DNA from 3 places in the Streptomyces sp. NPDC059989 genome. Region 2 is predicted to be linked to each of the others. Evidence: riboswitches for the same ligand, from Rfam matches in the RefSeq annotation. Region 2 holds a riboswitch; each other region holds the start of a gene.
What was found. A riboswitch is a leader RNA that binds a small molecule or an ion and turns the genes downstream of it on or off. The one in region 2 is predicted to bind cyclic di-AMP.
Positions count from the first base shown of each region.

Region 1: another riboswitch for cyclic di-AMP. It lies ahead of ACFWBN_RS35320 (transglycosylase family protein); the one in region 2 lies ahead of ACFWBN_RS09750 (M23 family metallopeptidase).
Region 3: another riboswitch for cyclic di-AMP. It lies ahead of ACFWBN_RS24175 (LysM peptidoglycan-binding domain-containing M23 family metallopeptidase); the one in region 2 lies ahead of ACFWBN_RS09750 (M23 family metallopeptidase).

Region 1 is NZ_JBHWUO010000066.1:27,065-30,299, reverse strand. It holds gene eno (phosphopyruvate hydratase) at 1-835, opposite strand, end outside; gene ACFWBN_RS35320 (transglycosylase family protein) at 1,088-1,798, opposite strand; cyclic di-AMP (ydaO/yuaA leader) riboswitch at 1,801-1,973, opposite strand; gene ACFWBN_RS35315 (transglycosylase family protein) at 2,253-3,235, opposite strand, start outside.
Region 2 is NZ_JBHWUO010000008.1:80,314-83,548, reverse strand. It holds gene ACFWBN_RS09755 (GntR family transcriptional regulator) at 61-738, opposite strand; gene ACFWBN_RS09750 (M23 family metallopeptidase) at 949-1,746, opposite strand; cyclic di-AMP (ydaO/yuaA leader) riboswitch at 1,759-1,918, opposite strand; gene ACFWBN_RS09745 (M16 family metallopeptidase) at 2,159-3,235, opposite strand, start outside.
Region 3 is NZ_JBHWUO010000027.1:108,528-111,762, reverse strand. It holds gene ACFWBN_RS24180 (SGNH/GDSL hydrolase family protein) at 1-754, opposite strand, end outside; gene ACFWBN_RS24175 (LysM peptidoglycan-binding domain-containing M23 family metallopeptidase) at 915-1,877, opposite strand; cyclic di-AMP (ydaO/yuaA leader) riboswitch at 1,882-2,090, opposite strand; gene ACFWBN_RS24170 (tyrosine-protein phosphatase) at 2,368-3,186, shown strand.

The DNA.
Region 1 (3,235 bases), on a different contig from region 2:
ACGCCTCGACGAGCTCGGCGTAGTAGTCGGTCATCTCGGCGGCCGAGCGGGACTGGCCCTCGAACTCGTACTTGCCGTCCTTGTAGAACTCGGACGCGGCGACGTCGAGCGCGAGCGCGACGTCCTTGCCCGGGGTGTAGCCGGCCTGCTTGATGGCCTCGACGATGAGGTCGAGCGCGGCGCGGTTGGACTCCAGGTTCGGGGCGAAGCCGCCCTCGTCGCCCAGGCCGGTGGAGAGGCCCTTGGTGTGCAGGACCTTCTTGAGGGTGTGGTAGACCTCGGCACCCCAGCGCAGCGCCTCGGAGAAGGACTCCGCGCCGATCGGGGCGATCATGAACTCCTGGATGTCGACGTTGGAGTCGGCGTGCGACCCACCGTTGAGGATGTTCATCATCGGAACGGGCAGCAGGTGCGCGTTCGGACCGCCGAGGTAGCGGAAGAGCGGAAGGTCCGAGGCCTCGGACGCGGCGTGCGCGACGGCGAGGGAGACGCCGAGGATGGCGTTGGCGCCGAGCGAGCCCTTGTTGTCGGTGGCGTCCAGGTCGAACATGGCCTGGTCGATCAGCCGCTGCTCGGTGGCGTCGTAGCCGACGAGCTCCGGCCCGATCTGCTCGATGACGGCGAGGACGGCCTTCTCGACACCCTTGCCGAAGTAACGGTTGGGGTCACCGTCACGGAGCTCGATGGCCTCGAATGCACCGGTGGAGGCGCCGGACGGAACTGCAGCACGGCCGGTGCTGCCATCGTCGAGGCCCACCTCGACCTCGACCGTGGGGTTGCCTCGGGAGTCCAGGATTTCCCGGGCTACGACGACGTCGATGGACGGCACGAGCATCTCCTTCTGGGATGTGACGCTGGGTGTGCGGTGGCGTCAGGCCGTGGGATGGCCTGCGCCGACTAGAGCCTAACCGCCTCCGGGCACTCGGTCGGCCGACCGCCCGGGTCCTGGGACGAAAAAGGGCCCGAATACCCCTCTTCCATGACATAGGACTCTTGATCGTCGGTCAGCCACCTGGGCAAACGCCGCCGCCCGGCGCGTGGGGGGAAACGCGCCGGGCGGTGGGGGGCGCGGCTATTGCCGCACTGTTCAGCTGAGCTTCAGCTTCTGACCCGGGAAGATCAGGTCGGCGTCCGAAACGATGTCCTTGTTCAGCTCGAAGACCTTCTCCCAGCCGCCCTTGACGCCGTTGGCCTCGGCGATGGTGCTGAGGGTGTCGCCGGCCTTGACCTCGTAGGAGCCGTTGCCGGTCTTGGGGGCCTCGGTGCGCTCGGAGCGGCTGGCGGCCGGGGCCTCGGAGCGCGGGGTCTCCTTCTTGGGCGCGGCCTTCTGCTCGGTCTTCGGCGCGGCCTTCTGCTCCTTCTTGGGAGCGGCCTTCTGCTCGGTCTTCGGCTTGGCGGGGGCCTCGGCCGAGCCGCCGTCGTACGAGGAGTTGGTCAGGCCGACGCCGCAGGACGGCCAGGCGCCCTTGCCCTGGCCCTTGAGGACCTTCTCGGCGATGGCTATCTGCTGGGACTTCGAGGCCTGGTTGGCCTGGGCGGCGTACGCCTTGCCGCCGTACGCGGCCCACGTCGAGGACGAGAACTGCAGGCCGCCGTAGTAGCCGTTGCCCGTGTTGATGGACCAGTTGCCGCCGGACTCGCACTGCGCGACCTTGTCCCACTGGGAAGCGGTGGCGGCGCTGGCGGTGCCCGCGGCCATCAGGGGGGCGGCGACAGCCACACCGGCGACACCGGCGAGCGTGACGATGCGGACGGCCTTGGAGCCGCGGCGGTGCTTGCCCTTGCCGGAAAGCAGCATGGATTTCTCCTCACCGACGCCTACGAGGTGAGCTGTCGGGTTCGGGCGAGTGAGTTGCCCGGTCGTGCGACCTAGCGCACGGCTTAACCCCTAGCCGGTGGCGTGACCGTCTCTCAACGGCCGCTCCCGGCGCCTACCTTGGTTCCCCCGCTCCTGCCTTCGGCGCTTGACGCGACGACTGTTCCCTCCGTCCGCCGGCAGGATTCGGCGATGCGGTCGAAGGAGCCCGCGGTGGCGGGCGATTCAGAAGGTAGACAGGCCTCCCCCCGATGTTCAACAAGCGACATCGGGGGGAAACGGCCCCTACTTGCGTCCCTCGTACGCACGTTTGCGCAGGTGAGGGCGGGGTTTGCGGAAGCCCCGGGGCGGGACACGCCAGTTGACCGGAAGAGACACATGTCTCACTTGATCAAAACGGACAATCAACTCTTTCCGACCGCCCTAAGTGCCCCTATTACGAGGTTAGATCCAGATTCTGGCCGGGCTTGATCAGGTCGGCGTCCTGGCCGATGACCTGCTCGTTGGCCTCGTAGAGGGCGTTCCAGCCCCCCTTGACCCCCTTGGCGACCGCGATGGTGGCCAGGCTGTCGCCCGCCTGCACCGTGTACTTGGGGTCCGACGCGGCGTCAGGTGTGGCGGGCGTCTCGGCGGCGGGCGCACCGCGGTGCTTGCCGTTGCCCTCCGCCGGGGTGGCGGACGGGGCGGCGGGGGCGGTGGGTTCGGCGGAGGCGCCCGGGGCCGTCGGAGAGGTCGTGGCGCCCGGGGTCGCGGGGGCCGTCGGGTCGGCCGGGTTCACCGGAGGGGCGGTGGGGTCCACCGGGTCCGTGGTCGGGCCGCCCGGGAGCACCGGGGCCGTCGGGTCGGGGGTGACCGGAGGCGCGGTCGGGTCCGTGGGGACCACCGGGAGCGTCGGGTCCGGGGTGGGGTCGTCGGGCGACGGCATGACGGGCAGTCCGAGGGAGGGCCCGAGGGGGCCCTCGGGGATCACGAACGACGGGCTCTCGGACGGGCTCGGGGCGGGGTGGCTCGGCGCGCCGAAGTCCGTGGACGGCTCGTGCTGTCCGGTGGAGGGCACCTTGTCGTCGGGGCGGGACGCCGAGGGGCTGACGGTGTGGGAGCCGCCCGGCAAGCCGGGGTCCACCGCCGCGGCGGGGCTCTGCGCGTCCAGCCCGGCCGACGCCGCGCACAGCGGCCACGCCTGGGGCCCCTGCGAGGCCAGCACCCGCTCGGCCACGGCTATCTGCTGCGAGCGGCTCGCGAGGTCGGGCCGCTGGGCGAAGTCGAGCCCGCCGGCGTTGCGCCACTCCTCCTGCGTGAACTGGAGTCCGCCGTACGATCCGCTGCCGGAGTTGGCGCTCCACGTGCCGCCACTCTCGCATTCGGCGACCTTGTCCCAGGTGGACGTGTCTGCCGCGCTCGCGCTTGTGGCGGCGAGTA
Region 2 (3,235 bases):
AATGCGGAACGGCCGGGCCGCTAATTCGCGCCGATACCGGTCCTTTGTATACGGGCTCTGTTAATGCCGGCCGCTCGACATGTTTACGGCAGGTTGCGAAGTGCTCACCACGGTCCGGAGCCGCAGCCGGTGCGCGCCCGCCGCCCGGTCGGCGTGCATCGCGGTCAGCGCCCGGGCCCGTTCCGCGTCCCCGCGCGCCACCGCGTCCACGATCGCGCCGTGCTCCGCCCAGGACTCCACCGGCCGGACCGGCGCCTCCACCACGTACATCCACGCGACCTTGTGCCGCATCTGGGTGAGCAGCGCGATCAGCCCGGGGCTGCCGGAGGCCTGGGCGAGGGTCTCGTGGAACCAGCCCCCCAGGGACCGCAGGTCCTCCCCCTGGCCCCGCCTGGCCCGTTCCTGGCCCAGCCTGACCAGTCCGCGCAACACCTTGAGGTGGGCCTCGGTGCGCCGCCTGGCGGCCCTGGCGGCGGCGAGGGGCTCCAGCAGCATCCGCAGCTCCAGCAGGTCGGCGGCCTCCTGCTCGGTCGGCTCGGCCACGCAGGCACCCGCGTGCCGGCGCGTGGTGACGAACCCCTCGGACTCCAGGGTCCGCAGCGCCTCGCGGACGGGGACGCGCGAGACCCCGTACCGGCGGGCCAGCACCTCCTCGGTGAGTCTGCCGCCCGGTTCGAAGACCCCGGAGACGATGTCGTCGCGAATTGCCGTGCATACCGCGTGCGCAGGAATACGCAAGACCGAACCTCCGCCTATTTCCGACTCGCACCCTCATTGGACACGCGTGCGCGTGCTGCGACTCTATTGCAACACACGATAATTTCCGAGAGCGGTCGAGAATGCGAAACATTTGCACGCGGACAACGCGAAGGCCCCGGCTCGGGGAGCCGGGGCCTTCGGTGAAGCGGCGAAGCGGTGGTGCGGTCCGCGGACGCGGGCGCCTTCGGGTCAGAGGCTGACGCCGTGCGAGCGCAGGTACGAGACCGGGTCGATGTCCGAACCGTACTGGGAGCCGGTGCGGGCCTCGAAGTGCAGGTGCGGGCCGCTGGAGTTGCCGGTGGAGCCCGACAGGCCGATCTGCTGGCCCGGGGTCACCTGCTGGCCGACGGAGACGCTCAGCGAGGACATGTGCCCGTACTGGGTGTAGGTGCCGTCGTTGTGCTTGATGACGACGTTGTTGCCGTACGCACCGCCCCAGCCGGCCTCGACGACGGTACCGGCGCCCACCGCGTGGACGGAGGTGCCGGAGGCGGCGTGGAAGTCGATGCCGGTGTGGCTGCCGGAAGACCACATGCCGCCGCCCGCGTGGTACTGCGTGCTGACGTACGAGCCGTCGACCGGGGCGACGAAGGTGTTGAGGCGCTTGCGCTCCTCCTCGCGGGCGGCGCGCTCGGCGGCCTCGCGCTCGGCCTTCGCCTTGGCCTCGGCGAGGCGCTTGGCCTCGGAGGCCCGCTGCTTGGCGTCGGCCTCGGCCTGCGCCTGCGCGGCGGCGTGCTCGGCGGCGCGCTGCTGGGAGGCGGCCTGGTCCTCGATGTCGCCGGCGAGCTCCTCGGCGACGACGACGGCGTCCAGCCCGTTGTCCTGGATGGTGTTGCCGCTGCCGCTGTCCGCGGCGAAGGCCGGACCGGCCAGGGAGCCGACGACGCCCGTGGTGGCGAGGGCGGCGATGCCGGCGTAACCGGCGGTCTTGCGGCTCAGACGACTGGAACCACGGTGCTTACCGGCGGCACGACTGCCAAACGCCATGAAGGGGTTGATCCTTTCCTTCCCTCTCGCCTACCGGGTTAGCTGACGGGTTCGGAGCAGGAAGGTCTCCTACGGGCCTCCTCTTGCGAGGCGGTCCGATTCACCCCAGGGACTGATGTGGGTCCCCGGCTCCCCAGGCTCGCGCCTGACGGGGACTCGGCGATCGCTGCCCGGTGCCGCGGATGCGGCGGGTACAACTGACGGACAGCACGGCCGACGCTAGGCGGATCATCAGTCAATCGCCAAACAGACACGCCTTTTTGTTGCGTACGCCACATCACATACAAGCAACCACACCATCAAACGGACAAAAGGGGCCCCGGCGGGCAAGCCGCCGGGGCCCCTCACGCCGATCGCGGATCGGCCTTCAATTGACCTTCGGTCCGGCGCCAGTTGGACGCCGGCCGAAACGTCAGTTGGTGACGACGCTCACGTCGCCGATACCGAGCGCCCGCACCGGTGCCTCGATCTGCGAGGCGTCGCCCACGAGGATCGTGACCAGCCGGTCCGCCGGGAAGGCGGCCACGACCGCGGAAGTCGCCTCCACCGTGCCGGTCGCGGCGAGCTGCGCGTACAACTGCGCCTGGTAGTCGTCCGGCAGCTCCTGCTCGACCTGGTCGGCCAGGGTGCCGGCGACCGAGGCCGCCGTCTCGAACTTCAGCGGGGCCACGCCCACCAAGTTCTGTACCGCCACGTCCCGTTCGGCGTCGGTCAGGCCGCCCTCCGCGAGGGTGCGCAGCACCTTCCAGAGGTCGTCCAGCGCCGGGCCGGTGTTCGGGGTGTCCACCGAGCCGCTGATGGCGAGCATCGAGGCGCCCTTGCCGTCGGCGGTCGAGCGCAGGACCTGGCCGAAGGAGCGCACGCCGTAGGTGTAGCCCTTCTCCTCGCGCAGCACCTTGTCCAGGCGGGAGGTGAGGGTGCCGCCCAGGCAGTAGGTGCCGAGCACCTGGGCCGCCCAGACCCGGTCGTGCCGGTCGGGCCCGATCCGGCCGATCAGCAGCTGGGTCTGGACCGCGCCGGGGCGGTCCACGATGACCACGCGGCCGGTGTCGTCGGCGGTCACCGGGGGCACCGGCAGGGCATCGGCGAAGTTGCCCGTCCAGGTGCCCAGGGTGTCCGCCAGCACGGCGTCCAGGTCGATCCCGGTCAGGTCGCCGACGACCACCGCGGTGGCGGTGGCGGGGCGCACGTGGGCCTCGTAGAAGGCGCGTACGGCGGCGGAGTCGATCCGGGCGACCGTCTCCTCGGTGCCCTGGCGCGGGCGGGACATCCGCAGGGAGGCCGGGAAGAGCTCTTTGGAGAGCTGCTTGGCGGCGCGGCGCTGCGGGTTGGCCAGCTCGTGCGGGATCTCGTCGAGCCGGTTGCGCACCAGCCGGTCGACCTCGGAGTCCGCGAAGGCGGGGGCGCGCAGTGCCTCGGCGAGCAGGCCCAGCGCCTTGTGCAGGCGGGAGGCGGGGACCTCCAGGGAGACCCGGATGCCCGGGTGGTC
Region 3 (3,235 bases), on a different contig from region 2:
CCACGTGGTCTCCGGAGGACTCCCCGCGCAGCCTCCGGCCGATCCACGGCACCAGGTGCTCGCGCGCCCACTGGATGTTGTCCCGGGTCACGTCGACCGAGCCGCGCGGCCGCTGCGGCGGCCACGGCTGGTCGGGGTCGGTGGGCACCTCCAGCCCGAGCACCTGCGCGGCGCGCAGCGCGACCCGGGTGTGCCCCTCGGGCGACAGGTGCAGCCGGTCCGCGTCCCAGGCCCGCCGGTCCTGTACGGACTTCAGCGACCAGAGGTCGAGCACCGGGCAGTCGTAGCGGTCGGCGATGGCGCGGACGTGCGCGCTGTACGTCGCCACCTTGCCCCGGAGGTGCTTGAGGACCGGCACGCCCCGGGTGTCGAAGCCGGTGGTGATCATGACCTGGCCGACGGCCCCGGTGAGGTCGGCGACGGCCGCCTCGAACCGCTCCGCCACGTCGTCGGGGTCGCTGCCGGGCCGGATGATGTCGTTGCCGCCCGCGCAGAAGCTCACGAGGTCCGGGGCGAGCTCCTTGGCCCGCGGGACCTGTTCGGCCACGATCTGGTCGAGGAGCCGGCCGCGCACGGCCAGGTTCGCATAGCGGAAGTCGTGCTCGTCCCGCCGATCGGCCAGGAGCACGGCGAGCCGGTCCGCCCAGCCGAGATAGGAGTCACCGGGCCCCGGGTCCCCCACGCCTTCGGTGAAGCTGTCCCCGATCGCCGCGTACGAGCCGATGGTCTTGAATGTCGTCGTCGTCGCTGCCACGACAACATCCTTCACTCCCGTAACCAACCTACGCCAACGTAATGAGGGGTTGACGGACCGTGATCTATACCACCCGGGGGATAAGGAATAAGTACACGTGAGGCCGGGACCCCCTCGGGTCCCGGCCTGACGTGTGTCCGTGCGCCGACGGCGGGTGCCGTCAGATGCTGACGCCCTTGGTGCGGAGGTAGGCGAGCGGGTCGATGTCCGAGCCGTAGGACGGGCCCGTACGGATCTCGAAGTGCAGGTGCGGGCCGGTCGAGTTGCCCGTGGAGCCGGAGAGGCCGATGCTCTGGCCGGCGGTGACGCTCTGGCCCACCGAGACGGCGAGCGAGGACAGGTGGCCGTACTGCGAGTACTTGCCGTCCGCGTGCCGGATGACGACCTCGTTGCCGTACGAGCCGCCCCATCCGGCGGAGACCACGGTGCCCGCGCCGACGGCCTTGACGGTGGTGCCGGAGCTCGCGATGAAGTCCACACCGGTGTGGTAGCCGGAGGACCACATGGCGCCGGAGGCCTTGTACTGGGTGGAGATCCCGCCGCCCACGGGGGCCACGAAGCCGGCGGCGCTCGGGGCCTTCGCCCCGGTGGACGAACCGGTGCTCTTCGGCTTCTGAGCCTGCTTCGGCTGCGGGGCGACGGGCGCCGGCGCGTCCTGCTCGGCGGCCTCGTCGGCGGGGGCCTCGGCCGGCGCGGGGGCCTCGGCCGGGGCGGACTCGGCGGCCGGAGCGGCCTCGCCCTTCGCGCCGAGCGTCAGCTTCAGGCCGGGGTGGATGAGGGAGGGGTTGGTGCCGACGGCCTCGCGGTTGTCGGCGTACAGCTGCTCCCAGCCGCCGGACAGGTGGCGCTCGGCGGCGATCTTGGAGAGGTAGTCGCCCGGCACGACCGTGTACACGGTCGGCGCGGCCTGGAGCGCGGCCGGAACCTGCGGGGCCGCGGCCGGAGCGACGGCGGGGGCCACCGCGGGAGCCGTGGCCGGAGCCGCGGCGGGGGTGCCGGCCGCCTGGGCGCCGGCGGCGCCCATCAGCGGCAGCGCGAGGGCCGCGCCACCGGTGCCTGCGGCGGCGAAACCGCGGGATATCGAAAGGGACTTGGGACGGCGGTGCTTACCCTTTGCAGGCATGGCGAATTCCTCTCCGGCGCCTGCGAGGTGAGCTGTCGGGTTCGGACTGGAGATGTCCGGCCGCACATGAACGGAACATGTACGGCTTCACCCCGAGCCGTCCCGGAATCAAACATCCGGGTCGGCGGCTTACCTGGTTCCCCCGCTCCTGCCGCGCGCGTGAATAGTCGGGTGCGGTTCCCGGGCGGCGGCAGGATTCGGCGGTCCACCCGGATCGATCGCGAAGGTAATCGAGTTCGGCCGCACCTAACAAGCCATGAATTCCCTGACGGAATCACAGGGATGAGGGATCAACGGAATTCCGGTCACCCTCTGTCCATTCCCCACCGTCAACAACCGCCCCGGCCGGGCCTTTCGGCTTTAGCGATCAGGCACTCACGGTCACCGTATGATCTGGCTCACGGGGACGTGCCCGATCTCGCCTCCGCTCATGGCAAGTTGGCGCCAAGTAGTGTAATTCGGACACCCTACGACGAAGCGGAGGAGTTCCTTGACCCAGCAGATACCCCCGGCCCCGCCGGTGAGTCCGCAGCCGGAGCCGGAGTTGACCGGAGTGCGCAATTTCCGCGATGTGGGTGGATTGCCGACATCCGACGGGCGAAGGGTCAGGACGGGACGACTGTTCCGAAGCGGACATCTCGCACATGCCACCGAAACCGATGCAGAGTTCCTCGGTTCGCTCGGACTGCACACCGTCTTCGACTTCCGCAACGCGGCCGACCACTCCCTGGAAGGGCCGGACGTCGCACTGCCGGGCGTGCGCAACGTCAACATCCCGCTGTCGGATCCGGCCGACGGCCGGGAGTTCTGGAAGATGGTCCGCGACGGCGACCTCGACCAGCTCCGCTCGCTCCTGGGCGACGGAAAGGCCGCGGCCCGGATGTCGAACTCCTACCGCGGGATGATCCGGCACCGCACCGCCGAGCACAGCCGGGTGGTGCACGCCCTCGCCGAGGACAGCGTCCCGGCCCTGATGCACTGCGCCGCCGGCAAGGACCGGGCGGGCCTGTCGATCGCCGTCACCCTGCTCGCGCTCGGCGTCCCGCGCGAGGCGATCGTGGCGGACTACCTGGAGTCGAACGCCCCGCACAACCGCTACCGGGTACGCCGCAGCAGCGAGTCGGCCGAGGCCCGCTCCCCCGAGGTGATGGAGCTGCTGGCGCCGCTCTTCGACGCCCGCGCCGAGTACCTGACGGCCGCCTTCGACACCATCGACGAGCACTGGGGCGGCGTGGACCGCTACCTGGAGCAGGGCCTCGGGCTCACCCCCGAGGCGCTCGACCGCCTCCGCGGCCGGCTGCTCGACTGAGGACCGGGCCGGAGGGGCGCGCGAAGCGCCCCTCCGGCCCAGCTGTACG